4 regions of the Colwellia sp. KS18-150 genome follow, and region 4 is predicted to be linked to each of the others. Evidence: predicted binding sites of a transcription regulator. Region 4 holds the regulator's gene; each other region holds the start of a gene.
The links. The regulator sigma-54, encoded in region 4, starts transcription at its own class of promoters, with help from an activator protein. The targets are predictions, from matches to a motif close to GTTGGCACGNNNNTNGNNT.
Positions count from the first base shown of each region.

Region 1: flgA (flagellar basal body P-ring formation chaperone FlgA) is a predicted target of sigma-54. The motif match lies at 2,027-2,045, and genes of this name have one in related genera.
Region 2: AC27IF_RS15140 (PEP-CTERM sorting domain-containing protein) is a predicted target of sigma-54. The motif match lies at 1,965-1,983, and genes of this name have one in related genera.
Region 3: flgF (flagellar basal-body rod protein FlgF) is a predicted target of sigma-54. The motif match lies at 1,875-1,893, and genes of this name have one in related genera.

Region 1 is NZ_BAAJMC010000003.1:14,622-18,875, forward strand. Features, by position in the region: gene AC27IF_RS05590 (CheR family methyltransferase) at 177-1,007, opposite strand; gene AC27IF_RS05595 (chemotaxis protein) at 1,047-1,976, opposite strand; gene flgA (flagellar basal body P-ring formation chaperone FlgA) at 2,253-2,945, shown strand; gene flgM (flagellar biosynthesis anti-sigma factor FlgM) at 3,041-3,349, shown strand; gene AC27IF_RS05610 (flagella synthesis protein FlgN) at 3,457-3,888, shown strand; gene AC27IF_RS05615 (LPP20 family lipoprotein) at 3,936-4,254, opposite strand, start outside.
Region 2 is NZ_BAAJMC010000015.1:28,923-33,176, forward strand. Features, by position in the region: gene argS (arginine--tRNA ligase) at 1-194, shown strand, start outside; gene AC27IF_RS15135 (TatD family hydrolase) at 217-1,089, shown strand; gene AC27IF_RS15140 (PEP-CTERM sorting domain-containing protein) at 1,241-1,915, opposite strand; gene AC27IF_RS15145 (AhpA/YtjB family protein) at 2,340-3,002, opposite strand; gene serB (phosphoserine phosphatase SerB) at 3,047-4,048, shown strand; gene AC27IF_RS15155 (PilZ domain-containing protein) at 4,158-4,254, opposite strand, start outside.
Region 3 is NZ_BAAJMC010000003.1:9,038-13,291, reverse strand. Features, by position in the region: gene AC27IF_RS05575 (flagellar hook assembly protein FlgD) at 1-375, shown strand, start outside; gene flgE (flagellar hook protein FlgE) at 402-1,778, shown strand; gene flgF (flagellar basal-body rod protein FlgF) at 1,943-2,686, shown strand; gene flgG (flagellar basal-body rod protein FlgG) at 2,755-3,543, shown strand; gene flgH (flagellar basal body L-ring protein FlgH) at 3,578-4,254, shown strand, end outside.
Region 4 is NZ_BAAJMC010000001.1:551,254-555,507, forward strand. Features, by position in the region: gene AC27IF_RS02575 (PTS sugar transporter subunit IIA) at 161-613, opposite strand; gene hpf (ribosome hibernation promoting factor) at 631-918, opposite strand; gene AC27IF_RS02585 (RNA polymerase factor sigma-54) at 944-2,467, opposite strand; gene lptB (LPS export ABC transporter ATP-binding protein) at 2,547-3,278, opposite strand; gene lptA (lipopolysaccharide transport periplasmic protein LptA) at 3,292-3,897, opposite strand; gene lptC (LPS export ABC transporter periplasmic protein LptC) at 3,936-4,254, opposite strand, start outside.

The DNA of each region.
Region 1 (4,254 bases), on a different contig from region 4:
TCAATATTTATGCCAGATAAAGTGTCAAAGAAGATATTTGAAGGTAGTTATTGGAGGAAGTTTGTTGTTAATTGCGTTAACTCAAGGAGTAGTTAACGCTTTATAAAATAAGCTCACACCAGTTTATGGCTAAGATAGCGCATAAATTGTCGTTGCTAAAAAACACAAAAATGAAGTTATTTTTTTTGATAAACAATGCCAGGATTACACCTAAGCATATTAAAATCATTACTTAAACCAGAGAGTGATTCAGACGCTCCTAAAAATAAATAACCCGCTTTATTTAAGGTGCCATGAATTTGACCAATGATTTGCGTTTTTATTTCTGGCGAGAAATAAATGAGTACATTACGACAAAATACAATATCGAATCGCCCCATCAAACTATAGCTATTTAAAAGATTGAGAGGCCTGAAGCTAACCATTTTTTTCACTTCATCCTTAACCTTCAGCATGTCATTATCTCCTTGCTCAAAGAACTTATTTTTTCGCTCTTCTGATAAGCCTCTCGCTAACGCTAAAGAATCATAATGACCATACTTACAATGCTCTAGCATTGTGGTTGAAATATCAGTACCAATAACTTGCACACCTCGAGGAAAAGCTCCAGGATTTGCTTGTTGATATTCTAAGACTGACATTGCTATTGAATAAGGCTCTTGCCCTGAAGAGCTAGCCGCAGACCAAATTTTTACTGGTGTTCTTTGATCAGCAAAATCAGGTAACAGCTGTCTTTTGAGTAATTTAAAGGGATAATCATCACGAAACCAAAGTGTTTCATTAGTTGTCATCGCATCAATAACTGCCGCACGTAATTGTCGCTCTACAGGAGATAATGTACGGCTAACCAATTCACTTAATGACGCTATATCAAACTTATTCATCAGTGGTGCCAATCGACTTTTTACTAGGTACTGCTTATTTTCACCTAAGACGATGCCACATTGTTGCTCCAAAAATGTTCTAAATTGAAGGTAACTTCTATCGTCAAGTTGTCTTGCTGACACTATAAATTCTTCCCCTACACTATTCTTTTGATGGTGAATTTACGCTTCATAATTTAACCATTTCTTCACAGCCGTTGCTAATTCATCCGGATGAAATTTAGGGATAAAGTCTTCTGCGCCAACTTTTGCGACCATGGCATTATTAAATACACCACTTAATGAGGTATGCAGTATTATCGGCATTTTTGCCATTCGTTCATTACCTTTAACTTCGGCAGTTAGGGTATAGCCATCCATTTCAGGCATTTCAATATCTGACACCATTAGGGCAACTTTTTCAGTAATGCTATTTTCGCAAGTTGCTTCAATAGCCATAAGCTGCTCTAAGGCATCTTGGCCATTTTTCGCTAATGCCATTTTAATACCTAATGGCTCTAGTGCTCTCTTCACTTGGTTTCGAGCAACTGTTGAGTCATCAGCAATCATCACAATTCGCTCACCCAATTCAACGCCTACACCTTCATCAGCAACATCGTCGCTTAAATCAGTAGAAACTGGGTTTATCTCATTAAGAATTTTCTCAACATCTAAAATAGATACCATCTCGTTATCTATTTCAGTTACTGCCGTTAAATAACTAGACTTTCCTGCACCTTCAGGTGGTGGCATCATGTCCTTCCAACTGAGGGTAACGATACGTTCAACACCAGCTACTAAGAATCCTTGCACACTACGATTGTACTCTGCAATGATGATGAAAGAGTCTTTAGTTTGAGTAATTGCTGGCGCACCGATCGCTTTGCTTAAATCAATTACCGAGATAGTTTGCCCGCGAATATGAGCAACACCTTTTATAAAGGAGTCCTGCTTTGGTAAGGAGGTTAATCGAGGGCATTGTAAAACTTCTCTCACTTTAAAGACATTAATACCGAATCTCTGTCTACCCACTAATTTAAAAAGTAGTAACTCCAGTCTATTTTGTCCAACAAGCTGTGTTCGTTGGTTAACTGAATCTAATATACCTGCCATAAAAACCTCGTTTAAAATCAAAACTGCTTGCACTTCAACTTAAAAAGCATAAAGGCACAATTCTTGATTACTCTATTTAAGAGTCAATAATAAGTCGAAACGACTTGCCGATAGTGGCAATTAGCTTATCAAAAAGTCAAGTTATTACTAGATAAGTAATTAACAAGACTAGAATTATTAACTGCTTGTCACAATATTGACAGACTAACAACTATGCTGACTTAATTTAAGCATAGTCGAGTATTTGAATTTACCTAAAGATAAACAACAAAAACTATGCCTTATATAAAAGTTTTTTTATTTATATCGTACTTTATAGTACTAACACCTGCTTTTAGCTTTGCTAAGGCTTTTGACAGTGCATATCTTGAGACACTTGCTAAAGATTACCTTGAGAACAAAATAACACCACCACCCGGTGGAAAGTTAGCTATTAGCGTTAGTAAACTAGACTCAAGAATAATAATAAAACCCTGCCAACAAGCGCTTAAGGCAAATATACCTGAAAATCATAACGGTAGAAACGTAAATGTTAAAATAAGTTGCGATGATTCAACTCCTTGGAAAATATATATCCCAGCAAAAGTTGAAAAAACCTTTGCAGTTTTAGTGGCCACAACAATCATTGAAAAAGGTATGATCCTTTCTGAAAGCAATATCGCTATTCAATATTTATCGAGTAATAAAATACGAGGTAAAAAGCTTGCTGATAAAACTGCGGTATTAGGCAGTAAAGCAATAAAACGGATCGGTAAAGGCAGAGCAATCAGTAGAAAGAACGTTTGTTTAGTATGTAAAGGCGATACGGTAACGATTATTGCTAAGTCTGACAACTTTATGATTAAAACACGTGGCATTGCGATGAGTGATGGTAATATTAATCAGCAAATTAAAGTGAAGAACTCTCGCTCGGGGAATATTATCAACCCAAAAGTTAGCGCTATTAATCAAGTCACTATTCACCTATAATTTTATTAGTATTTAAATTTAAGTTTTGACCTTATTTGCCGATATAAAGTTAGTGAATAATTTTAGGATAAAATCTACTGCCGCAGGTTAATATTATGGCTATAAATATCAATAACTTGAACAATCAAGCTCAAGTTCACCAAAATAAGCAAACGCAAGTAAAGCAGCAAGCTGCTCAAACAGCTAACACTAATGCACCAGTAAACCAACCACGTGCAGACTCTGTTTCAATCACACCACAAGCAAAACAGCTAAGTGATTTACAAAAGAAAGCAAATGAAGCACCCGCGGTTGATCAGAAAAAAATTGATGAACTAAAGAAAGCAATTGCTTCCGGTGATTACAAAGTGGATCCACAAAAGCTTGCCGCAAGCATTGCTAAGTTTGAGTTTGATCTTATTTAATTGATTATCATTATAATGTTTGTTTGATTTTGACTGCTTTCATTTGATATCAATGAAGCACTAGGTGATAATTGTTATTAATATGATGTTTTTACAGGGTGTTTTACATGTCAGCTTCACCACAATCACTAGCATTACTTGCTAAGCAATTTACACAACTTCAAGCACTTGAAAAAATTATTCATGACGAAAAAGAAATACTACAACAACATCAACCTGATAAGTTAATTGCAATTAGTGAACAGAAAAATCAGTTACTTATTAACATTCAGCAGTTAGATCAAGAGATTTCAGTTAACCAGCAATTTGCGCAAGATAAAGCGGCAAATTTATTAACACAAGAATTAGCAGATATTGAGTCATTATTGCTGCAATGCCAGCAAAAAAACCTCGTCAACGGACAAATCATTAATCAATCGCAGCTTTCAGTTGAGCGTATGAAAACATCCTTGTTAGAAAGCCATAATAAAACCTCTATTACTTACGACAGTAAAGGTAAGAAAAGCGGTGGTTTATCTAGTATTGGTATTAAAGCGTAATAGAAAAGCCTTTTTGAAAAGCATAATATTATTGGTTTATGCTTTCGTTAAAAATATTGTACATCCTTGATTTCTTTTCGGTTTAAACTCGCCTGATAAATATCAAAAACATCTTTAAAGTCTAATTGCAGTTCAGTGGTATATGTGTCGCCTACTGGGTAGCTTTTTACCACTTTTGCCCCTCTAATCAATCCTTGCACTGAAGCAGCCAACTGTTGGTTTTCAATGATCATGTCTGCCATGGTCGTTTTACTACTCACCTGTTGGCCATAAACCTGTTCAGCCAATTCTGCGTAGGCGGCAATTTTTGACGCTTTAATGGCCATCAGCATCCGCTGAGTTTCATGTTCAGAATTTTGTAGGCTA
Region 2 (4,254 bases), on a different contig from region 4:
CGCCTAACTTGCTGTGTAATTACCTCTATGAATTAGCAAGTTTGTACATGAGTTTTTATGAAGCATGCCCTATTCTAAAAGAAGGCACTAACGATGACGTAAAAGCATCACGCCTTGCACTGTGTAACTTAATTGCTAAAACCTTAAAACAAGGTTTAGATATATTAGGTATTGAAGTAATGGATAGAATGTAATCATTAGAAATAAGGGGGCAATATGCAATTTACTGATAGCCATTGCCACCTTGATTTCACTGAGCTCTCATCACAACGGCCAAAATTACTGCAAGATTGTCAGGACAAAAATATTCACCGTATTATTGTCCCTGCGGTAAATCCTGAACATTGGCAGAGAGTATTATCACTCTCAACTACCCATCACAAAGTTCAAACAAATCATTCACAAGAAATTGCTAACCAAGTCGACATTGCTTGCTGTTTGGGTATACATCCTTGGTTTCTCATTATTCAAGATAAGTTATCCCCCAAAAACCTTGACCTAGCGTTTCATCAGCAACAATTAACTAAGCTAGTTCACGAAAATAGAGAAAAAATCATCGCTGTTGGCGAATGTGGGATTGATGTTTTTAAAGCGAAAAAGAATACTGATAATGAGCAATCTTTAGCTGAAAACATTAAGCTGCAACAAGATTTCTTCGCAATGCAGCTCCAATTAGCTAAGGCGTCTGACTTACCTGTTGTTGTCCATCACTGTCAGTCTCATCAATACCTGCAGCCTATGTTAAAGCAGTACAATTTATCAAGGGCTGGTGTAATACATGCCTTTTCAGGTAGCTATCAACAAGCTAAGGCTTATGTCGATTTAGGCTTTAAACTCGGCATTGGTGGCACTATCACCTACCCAAGAGCAAAAAAGACCATCAACGCCATTAAGCGTTTACCATTAGATTGCCTTTTATTGGAAACTGACGCGCCTGCTATGCCACCTTCAGGGCAGCAAGGTTTGATAAATACCCCATTAAACATCCCAAGAATATTTCAGGCTTTAACAGAGATAAGATCTGAATCTGTAGAAACGATTGCCACACAATTAGAAAGGAATGTTGAGCAAGTCTTTTTTATTAATTAACCTGATGTAATAAGTATAAGGACATTACATCAATTTAGTTAGCTTTCTTGGTCAGCTATTAAAACCGCTGTAGTATAAGCCAGCAAAGCGATCATCAGAAACAAAAACATCAATCATTACAATTGATGTTTTTATATGACTTAGAACTAAATTAAGATTGCTTCTTAGCTCGACGTGATGCTAAACCAATCATTCCTAAAGCAAAAATAGCAAGGGTAGACGGCTCTGGTATTGAAGTGGTTGAGATAACGATATCATCCAATATTGGCGTTAAAAAGCCGTTATTGGATGGGCCAACACCAATCAATGTCATTGCTGTAAAAGCTGATGCGCCTCTAAACCCATAAAAGAAGTTCGTTGATTGCTGGCCAAACGTAAATAGTTCACCAGCGTCTGTAAGAATTGATAACATATTACCTTCATCAAACCCACCGATAAACCCAGTGTCATCACCCCAGGTAGAACCGAAGCCAGTTATTGCAGTTGTGAAATTTATTACCAGCGATGTTGTTCTGTCAGATGATGTAGTGTCCCATTGAAGAGATAATTCAGTCCCCGTTCCAAGAAAATTTGTTTCATTTCTTATATTTGCGGTTTCCGCTACTCCACCTGATGTTTGATATAAAACACTCATCATATCATTAAAACCAACGGCAGTTTCTACTCCCTCTGCAATGCTTAAATTTGATAGACCATCGAAATTCTCAAGTAAAAATGAACCATTAGATTCCCAAGCGTTTCGATCATTATATTCAATAACTGTTGCTAAAACATTTGTACTACAAAATAAAAACACTGCGGCAGCAAATAACTTCACTTTTTTCATTTAATATTCCTTTTTACGTATGATTAATTATTCTAATTCCAAAATCCAAAAGCAAAAAACACGCCAACAAACTAAACACTAATAATTTCAACACGATAGTTATTTGTAGAATTGCCCAACACTTAAAGCTGTAAAATATTTTGACATTACTTTAAACCCAACACACTGATTTTAGGTAATAAATTAGATTCTATTATGGTATTGTATTTCGAGTGGAATATGATAATGATATTTACTTACTAACGAAGTTTTATTCATTGTTAGTGAAATTTAATATTGGTAAGCGAATTTTGATTTATCATACTGTTAACGATAAATTGAGCCTCATCGTTAACATCTAGAATTGAACTCCATAGCCATCTTTGAACTTATTTATATCTATCAGGTAGAGTGAAACACGCGATTAAAACTTTAGAGAATAACGTTATATAGCTTTATTTTCTGAAGATGGAATTCTAAACCCTTGACGGCTAAAGCGATTTAAACCTCTGGTAAGTAAAAAACCAATAATACCAGCGAGGATCAACAGCACTCTAAAAAGCCCTTCTCTGTCATAACTATCTTGCTCTAACGCTGAGGTCAACAGCGATTTTTCAATTGTTATCCTTAAGTATCCTCTTAATGTTTCACTGCGGATCTCTGCAATAAAAGGGACGTATTGTGCACTTTTATCTAAGGTTTTACGTGCTTGCTCAATACCAAAAAGAGCCTTAATCGATGCAGGTGTATAATCTTCATGCATCGATGACAAAACTCGTTGGCCCGTTTCATCGTAGAAATGAATATCTCGTACAAAGTCTGCCTCAGCCATTTTGTTAAAATAATCTTGCAACAAAGCATTGCGCGATTTCTTGTTGGTTTTAACGATCTTTTGTTCAAGTAATGTCGATGTACCAGCGATGGCCTGTTGCAAAAACTGATTAGCCGTTTGCTCAAACTGTTGCGTTATTACTTGCTGATTCTTTTCAACACTCGACACCCAAATACTCATTAAAACAACGATAAGCAAAATAGCACTAACTAATTGCAGAATTTTATTATAAATTGACGATAATTTAGGGTATAAAGGCTGCTCTACTGGTTTCATAATAAATTTGCCTAGAATATTTATATTCATAATAGAGAGTTAATGTGTCTTCTTCTACTAATAAATTATCCTTATCGCTTGAATCTTTTTTTGATAAACAACAAGCTCATATTGATTTACCTGTAAATTGCTCGCTAAATGGCAATGAATTGACCCTTGCAGAACAAGTGAGCAGTGAACTTTCACCTCAAGAGCTAGTGGTATTTTCTGATTTATCAATCGAGCAGCTACTCGCGTTAACAACGACAAGTAATCTTCACCTTGTTGCGTTAACAGCAATAAATAATCGAAATAGCCAAACCAGTTACCGCTTTAATGTCCGCTGCGAGAATTTTATTGCTGCCCGTAAATCAATCGCAGATTATGCCTTAGCTAATGGTATCGAAGCAGCGTTAATTGAAAATGCTCCATTACTTAGTCAACCGGGTTTATTAGTGATGGACATGGACTCTACTACAATTGAAATAGAGTGTATTGATGAAATAGCTAAACTAGCTGGTGTAGGTGAAGAAGTTGCAGCAGTAACCGAACAAGCAATGCAAGGGGAGTTAGACTTTGCTCAAAGCTTACATCAACGTGTTGCTACGCTTAAAGACTCACCTGAAAGTATTTTAGCGGATGTCGCTAGAAACATTCCTTTAATGGCAGGTTTAGAAACCTTAATAATTGAGCTTAAAAAACACGATTGGCGCATCGCCATCGCTTCCGGTGGTTTCACCTACTTTGCTGATCATCTTAAAGATTTATTACAACTTGATGCGGCATTTGCGAATACATTAGAAATTGTTGACGGCACGTTAACTGGAAAAGTGCTTGGCTCGGTTGTTGATGCGCAAGTAAAAGCAGACTCATTATCTTTACTGGCTAAACAATATAGCATCCCAACGTCACAAACAGTTGCTATGGGTGATGGCGCCAATGATTTAGTGATGATGGCCGCAGCAAGCTTTGGGGTTGCTTTTCATGCTAAACCTATTGTACTTGCACAAGCTGATAGTGCTATCAATCAACAAGGATTAGATTGCTTACTGCACTGGCTTGCTTAGTTGCTTGCTTAAATGTTTACTCGTTATGTATATAAAAATTGTACATAACGAGTAAAACCGTAAATCAGCTACTTAACTGCGCGATTAAAATCCCGCCTACTGATTATGATTAATCTGTAGCTAAACGATAGCCCAGCATGGCTTCTTGAGTAACATTAAATACTTGTATTACCCCTACCACACTCCAAATATCTTGTTCTATTTGC
Region 3 (4,254 bases), on a different contig from region 4:
AATGTGTTTGGGATGAATGAAGGTGAAGATGTAAAAGGTAAAATTGTCACGGATGTTAGTGCTAGTAACGTTAATATTTATGTTGAGAATATTGCCGGTGAAATTATTCAAACCGTACCAGTTGGAGATTTACAAGCAGGAGGCGGCACCTTTGTTTGGAATGGTCAAAACTCTGAAGGAGAGGCGGCACCAGCAGGTGCATATCGGTTTAGAGTTGCAGGTTTAGTTGACGGACAAGCATCAGAATTACAAGCCATGACTTATCGAAAAGTAGACAGTGTCACATTAGCAGGTGCTAATGGCAGTATTTTATTAAACCTTAATGGTGGCAGCGCAATGGCATTATCCGATGTTGTTGAAGTTTCAGAAGGTTAACACAGAATTTTTAAGAGGGTTAAATTATGTCATTTAATATAGCACTAAGCGGATTAAACGCAGCGCAAAAAGATCTTGATGTATCATCAAATAACATCGCCAATGTAAATACCACAGGCTTTAAAGAGTCTCGTGCTGAATTTGTTGATGTTTATGCAGCATCACTACTTGCTTCAGGTAAAACTAAAGTAGGGGATGGTGTGCTTACTGCTGATGTTGCACAGCAATTTTCTCAAGGTAGTATTCAATTTACCAACAATGCCCTTGATTTAGCGATTACCGGTAATGGTTTCTTTGCTACTGTGCCTGAAATTGATTCTTTAGAGCGCTCTTACACGCGTGCAGGGCAATTTAAACTGAATGCTGAAAATTTTGTTGTTAACTCAGCCGGCGGTCATTTATTAGGTTTTCCAGTTAACTCAGATGGCTCTTCTTCATCAGTAAGTTTAAGTACCGCAGAGCCGGTGCTTATTCCAACCGCCTCTGGCGCGCCAACTAAAACCAGTGAAGTCGATATTCGTATGAATTTACCTGCTGGTGATTCATTTATAGCTGGTGCACCGGGGAACTTTGATCCCGATGATCCACTGACTTATAATAACTCTACCTCAGTCACTATCTTTGACTCCTTAGGCGATAGTCATGTGATGACTTATTTCTTTGTTAAAGATGATCCTGCTACTAACCCTAATGAGTGGATGATGTTTGCCGCTGTAGATGGTAGCCCAATTGATTTAGTTGATTCTAGTATCCCTGCTCCCACAGGTATTTTGGGTGGTGATGTATCAGGTCCACTCGCACCTACTGGTGTTCATGGAGCTAGATTAGAGTTTGATGCTTCAGGTGACTTTATCGCGCAAGTACCTAGCCTTGCAGATGGTGGTATTATTACTGACGATTTCGCAAACCATTTACCAAATGGCGCTGATACCACACAAACGGTTCAAATAGATTTTAATTTAGATCCCACAGGACCGAATCCAAATGAGCCCACCCAATTTGCTTCTAACTTTGAAGTTACTGCATTAAACCAAGATGGTTTAGCGGTAGGGCGATTAACTGGTATTGATATTGGCGCTGATGGTCTAGTACGAGCGACGTATTCAAACGGTACTTCACAACCACTTGCTCGAATTGCTATGGTTAACTTTGCTAACGAGCAAGGTTTAACACAGATTGGTAATACGAGTTGGAAAGAAAGTATTGTCTCTGGTGAGCCACTAGCGGGTGAAGGGGGATCGGGTACTTTTGGTACAATAAACTCCTCTGCATTAGAGCAATCAAACGTTAATTTAACTACTGAGCTAATTGATTTAATTTCAGCGCAGCGTAACTTCCAAGCCAACTCTCGAGCGCTAGAAGTAGATAATCAGTTAAACCAAACGATATTACAAATTAGATAATATTTTTTCATTATCTTAGCTTGAATAAGTGGCGCTAAATGTGAATTTAGCGCCATTTTTAATTATACCCCCTCACTATCTCTTCATCGCTCTTACCTTGGCACTTTCTTTGCATTTACCTATTAAAGAGTTATTTATTAGATTTACCCATACTGGAGTTCATTATGGATAAGCTGCTTTACATCGCTATGAGCGGTGCCAAACAGAATATGCAAGCCCTCTCAATTAACGCAAATAATCTTGCGAACGCTAAAACCACTGGCTTTAAGGCAGATTTAGCGCAGGCGAGAAGCATGCAAGCATTTGGTGAAGGACAGCCAACGCGAGTGTTTGCGATGACAGAGCGCGCTAGCCAAAATTTTGACTCAGGTGGGGTTATCACCACAGGTCGCTCCCTTGATATTGCGATTGAAGGTAGCGGTTGGTTAGCCGTACAAGATGCCACAGGCGAAGTTGCTTACACCCGAAACGGACAATTACGATTAACGGAAGAAGGCGCTTTAGAAACCAATAGCGGCCAATTAGTCGTGGGTGACGGTGGTCCTATCTACTTACCTTTGCCGGTTAACAATATTGAAGTGACTCGTGACGGAACCATTATGGTTCAACCTGAAGGCGCGCCAAGTACAGTGCAAGAAGAAGTGGCTAAGTTGAAATTAGTTAACCCTGATTCTCGCATGTTAGAAAAAGGCAGTGATGGCTTGTTCCGCCGTAAAGATGGCGCGTTAGAGCAGGCAGATATTACGGTGTCAGTACTCGGTGGAAAATTAGAGTCAAGTAATGTTAACCCAATTAATGAAATGACCGACATGATTGCCTTACAAAGGCAGTTTGAAATGCAGTTAAAAATGATTAAAACCGCAGAAGAAATAGACGCTAGCTCCGCTGCGTTATTACGCGCTTTCTAAAGCGTTTACTAAGTGTTCGCCGATTTTTTATAAAATCGGATTTAAAGAATTTGAATTTGAGGTGATGTATGAACCCAGCATTATGGATTAGTAAAACCGGCTTAGATGCGCAAACGAAAGATATTGCGGTAATTTCTAATAACTTGGCCAACGCCAGTACTGTAGGCTTTAAGAAAAGTCGTGCGGTATTTGAAGATTTACTTTATCAAAACATCAACCAACCTGGTGGTCGTACTGCCGATGATAGTGAAGCGCCTTCAGGCTTAATGCTAGGTGCAGGTACCAAAGTGGTAGCAACACAAAAAATCCACACCCAAGGGGATATGTTAACCACAGATAATGCTTTAGATCTGATGATTCAAGGTGAGGGATTTTTTGAAATTCTAATGCCGGATGGAACTTCAGCTTATAGCCGAAATGGTCAATTTACCATGGATGATGAAGGTAATATGGTAACGCCGGGTGCAGGTTATTTACTACAACCTCAAATCACCATTCCTGAAGATGCGTTAAGTATTATTGTTTCACAAGACGGTGAAGTGTCGGTGACATTACAAGGCCAAGCAGAGCCAGCCGTGGTCGGGCAAATTAACACGGTTAATTTTGTAAACCCGACAGGACTCGAGCCAATAGGGCAGAACTTATATACAGAAACACAAGTCAGTGGTACGCCTCAAGAGGGTGTTCCAGGGCTTGAAGGGTTTGGCATGATAGTACAAGGGGCGTTAGAAACCTCCAATGTTAATACCACAGAAGAATTAGTTAACTTAATTGAATCCCAGCGTGTTTATGAAATGAACTCAAAAGTCATTTCTGCGGTAGATCAAATGTTAAGTTACATCAACCAGCAGCTATAGCTCAGTTTTATCCTTAGCTGTTATGGAGGCGATTATGAAAAACACATTAACTTATTTTGCTACGGCGCTGCTTGTTACGCAATTAAGTGCTTGTAGCAATACGGTTGAGCTCAGTAAAGCTTTACCCAATGATCCTGATTTTGCGCCTATTTTACCTGAAGCAGAAGAAAGTGCCATTGTGCCTACCGGCTCTCTTTTTAAAAAGAACTATGTAAATAACATTTACTCTGATTCAAAAGCGCATCGCATTGGCGATATTATTTCAGTGATTTTAGAAGAAAACACGCAAGCGAACAAAAATGCTAAAACGGAATTGAAAAAAGAGAACAATACCGTATTAGATCCCATTATCGGCTTAGGTGGTGCGCCTGTCACAATTAATGGTCAATCGGTTCAATTTGGTATCAATCAAAATACCAAGTTTAAAGGAGATTCAAAGGCCGACCAAGGTAATAGTTTAAGCGGAAACATCTCCGTGCACGTACTCAAAGTTTTACCTAACGGTAATTTGATGATCCGCGGAGAAAAATGGATCACCTTAAACAATGGTGATGAGTATATCCGCTTAACCGGCGTTATTCGCTCAAAAGATATTAACTCTAACAATACTATTTTATCTAACAAGGTAGCCAATGCCCGTATTCAATATGCAGGTACCGGTAGTTTTGCTGATATGAATGAGCAAGGTTGGTTAACTAAATTTTTCAATAG
Region 4 (4,254 bases):
TTACTAGATATTAGTATTGAGAAGTACAAGCAACTCGTTACCTTTGATCTGCAATCTTATGTGTATATTAAATTAGGTTCTAATGATAATTTTTTATTATTACAATCACTTAAGTGCTGTTTCAATAATATTTACCAAATGATAATTATGTGCTGGTAAATTAATGTGCCTGCTGAATTAAGTTAAATAATGTTTGCTTATTGATACACTTTCTCACTTGTTTCGCAGTTTTTCGCTCACTAAATAATTTAGCAATACTCTGCAAAGTTTCTAAATGCGCTTGGGTACTGTCTTGAGGTACAAAAAGACAAATAAAGATATCGACAGGTTTGTTATCTATAGCATCGAATTCTATGGCTTTTTCTGTCGTCAATAATACCGCAACGGCTTTATCTGAATTCTTTAATTTACCATGAGGAATAGCAATACCATTACCAATACCAGTACTGCCCATCTTTTCTCGATTAAGTAAGCTGTCTAATAAAATAGTACTGTCACTCTCACCTAATTCATGGGCGGCAAGCTGACACAATGTTTCTAGAATGCGTTTTTTACTGCTAGCTGGAACTGCACAAGCTGTGCAGTCCAGTGTTAAGATATCTTGTAAAGTCATAATAGGTTGAACGAAGTTTAATGATTGGCAATTTTGCCTTTATATTTGAGTACTTGACGATCTAATTTATCAACTAAAGTATCGATTGAAGCATACATATCAGTGTTAACGGCTGAAGCATGAACTTCGCTGCCATTTAAATGCACTGTTGCTTCTGCTTTTTGGTTTAACTTTTCTACGGTAAGAACAACGTAAACGTTGTTTATGTGATCAAAATGTCGCTCTAATTTAGCAAACTTAGTATTAACATATTCGCGTAAAGAGGCTGTAACTTCTACATGGTGGCCAGTAAGGTTAATTTGCATAAGCGTGATCCTTAATAAGTTAAATTTACAATAAACTTTTACGTTGGTTAGACGGTGGAATAGACAATGATTCTCGATATTTGGCTATAGTACGTCTGGCTACATTAATTCCCTGCTCGGCTAATAAATCAGCCATCTTACTATCACTTAGCGGTTTAGCAGGTGTTTCCGCCAAAATGAGCTTTTTAATGAGTGAACGTATGGCAGTTGATGAACATTCACCACCATTCTCAGTACTCACATGACTTGAAAAGAAATATTTTAATTCAAAAATACCTCTTGGGGTGTGCATGTACTTCTGAGTGGTTACTCTAGAAATAGTTGATTCATGCATATCTACCGCTTCGGCTATATCGTTTAGTACCATGGGGCGCATTGCTTCTGCACCATGTTCTAAAAAGCCTTGTTGACGCTGTACAATACAATTCGAGACTTTTAATAAAGTGTCATTACGTGACTCTAAACTTTTTATAAACCATTTAGCTTCTTGTAAATTTGAGCGAATGAACTGCCCATCATCACTTGATGATTTTGTCGTTTTGGTCATGGCGGCATATTGCTGATTAATCGACAATTTTGGTGCAGTATCAGGATTTAACTCGACTATCCAACGACCATTTTTTTTCTCTACAGAAACATCAGGAATAACGTATTGATCATCACCTTGAACGACGGCATCACCAGGACGAGGGTTTAACGTTTGAATTAAACGCATCACTTCTCGAAGTTGATCTTCTTTAAGTTTGGTTTTACGCATTAATTGGCGGTAGTCTCGATTACCCAGTAAGTTAATATGCTCACTAATGATGTGCTTACTTTCTTTTAGGTAAGGGGTATCGTCATCAAATTGATTTAATTGAATGGTAAGACAATCTGCGATAGATTGGGCAGCTACACCTATAGGGTCAAAAACATTAATACGTTTTAATACAGCTTCTACTTCATCTAGCTCTAGCCCTTCAATACCTACACTCTCTAAGATATCATCACAAGAAACGGTTAAGTAACCAGCATCATCAACCGCTTCAATAATCGCAATAGCTACGGCTCTATCAGTATCTGTAAAAGGGGTTAATTCCATTTGCCATAATAAGTGATCTTGAATGGAATCAGTCGTTTCACCTTGATATGTATAATCTTCAGAAGGGCTACTCACTGCGCCGGTATTGGATGTTCCCGCACTATAACTTTCTTCCCAAGTGGTATCGATATTTAATTCTTCTGGAATATCATTTTGCGCTAAAGCTTCCGTGGTAGTTATCTCGTCAATAGTTGCACTGGCATCTTCGCTGCCTTCAACAGTCGCCTGTTCAGTGTTATCCGTTGTTGATGAAAACGCTTCTTCTAGCTTTTCATTATTACTGTCACTATTTTCGTTAGTGTCGCTAGGAGTATTTTCATTAACTTCTAACAGCGGATTACTTTCAAGGACTTCTTGAATTTCTTGCTGAAGTTCTAACGTCGAGAGCTGCAAAAGCTTGATCGCTTGTTGCAGTTGCGGCGTCATGGTAAGTTGTTGTCCTATTCGGAGCTGCAGTGATGGACGCATTTAGTTTTGATCTTATCCTGTTTTTTTGTTTATATTATTTACTTTGGATTATAGCTTAATTTGCTAAGTACATTAGTTACTATAGCGTGAATTGCTCACCAAGGTATACATCTCTTACTTTTTGATTCGCTAGAATTTGATCCGCATCACCTTGAGCAATAATTTCACCATGGCTAACTATATAAGCATGCTCACAAACATCCAAGGTTTCTCTGACATTATGATCAGTAATTAAGATACCTATGCCACGTTCTTTAAGATGAATAATGATCTTTTTTATATCCCCTACTGAAATAGGATCAACGCCAGCAAAAGGTTCGTCTAATAAAATAAATTGTGGTTCAGCAGCTAGCGCACGCGCTATTTCGACTCTTCTTCTTTCGCCGCCTGATAAACTCATGCCTAAATTATCTTTGATATGGCAAATATTAAATTCTTCGAGCAAGTGTTCAAGCTTTTCTTGTTTTTGACCTTCATCAAGGTGTTTACGAGTTTGTAAAATAGCCATGATGTTTTCAGTAACCGTCAGTTTTCTAAAAATAGACGCTTCTTGAGGTAAATAACCGATCCCACGTCTCGCTCGTTCATGCATAGGCGCTAACGTAACATCTTCATTATTTAATATTATTTGACCGTTATCGTTAGGTACTAAACCAACAATCATATAAAAAGAGGTGGTTTTACCGGCACCATTTGGTCCTAATAAACCTACTATTTGGCCAGTATTGACACTCAGGCTAACATTCTTAACCACTTGCCGGCTTTTATATGACTTCGAAAGGCCATCTGCGGTTAGTGTTGCTGTTTCCATATTACTCATTTTGTTAGTCATTATTATTGTCTTTATTGGTTTTCTTCTCTGCTTCAGACTTCTCTTTTTGCGCTTTAATTTGTGCAGGCTGTAGAATAGTGGTGACTGAGTTCTCACTGCTACTTTCAGCTTCAAGCTTTTCATTTAAGGTATTGTAAGTGATGATTTCACCAGTCACTTTACTACCCGCTTGTTTTACTTGCGCATTGCCTGAAACCGTAATGAGGTATTGATCAGGCTGATATTTAATTTCATCTGCTTGTAAGCTGATTAAACTGCCATCTTCTAATTGTTGCTGAAAAAGGGCAGGTTTACCTTTGGCAAGGTAAGTATCGAATTTATCACCTGTTGTTGCATCAACTTTACTAAAAACTTGAACAATATCAGCCGTGATAGCAATGGAGCCTTGGCTGATACTAACATTTTCGAGATAACTAGCAATTTTATTCTTTAAATCAGCACTTTGGCGATTTGATTTTATTGTGATTTCTTGAGTTAGGTCTTTCTTTGCGGCGTGAGCAGAGCCTACAACACTAAGTAATCCGCTGGCGATTAGTATACTAATGCCGAGAGTTTTTATTTGAGTTATCGTGCGTTTTATTGGGCTGTTTTTTATCATAAATTCTTCACAATGTTATTAATTTTGAGCTTTTCTTTTTAGCTCTCGGTTTTTTTATAAATGGTGCGCACATGCTCGGTTAATGTCATTTGCTTAGTATTTAAGTCAATGATTAAACCTGAGCCATACATAGTGAAGTCTTTTCCCTGTACCATCACCGTTTGCTCAGAGCTGATTATATTCGTTTTTAAATCTAATTCTAAATATTTACAATGAATTTCTTGTATTAGGCTATCTTCATCAGTTGCTTTTAAGTGCACACGATGATTTAAGATGACGCGATTATTTTTATACAGTGTCGCCTCTTTTGCACTCAGTTGCCAAGGAGATTCACTATTTTTTGGATGCAAGGTGTAA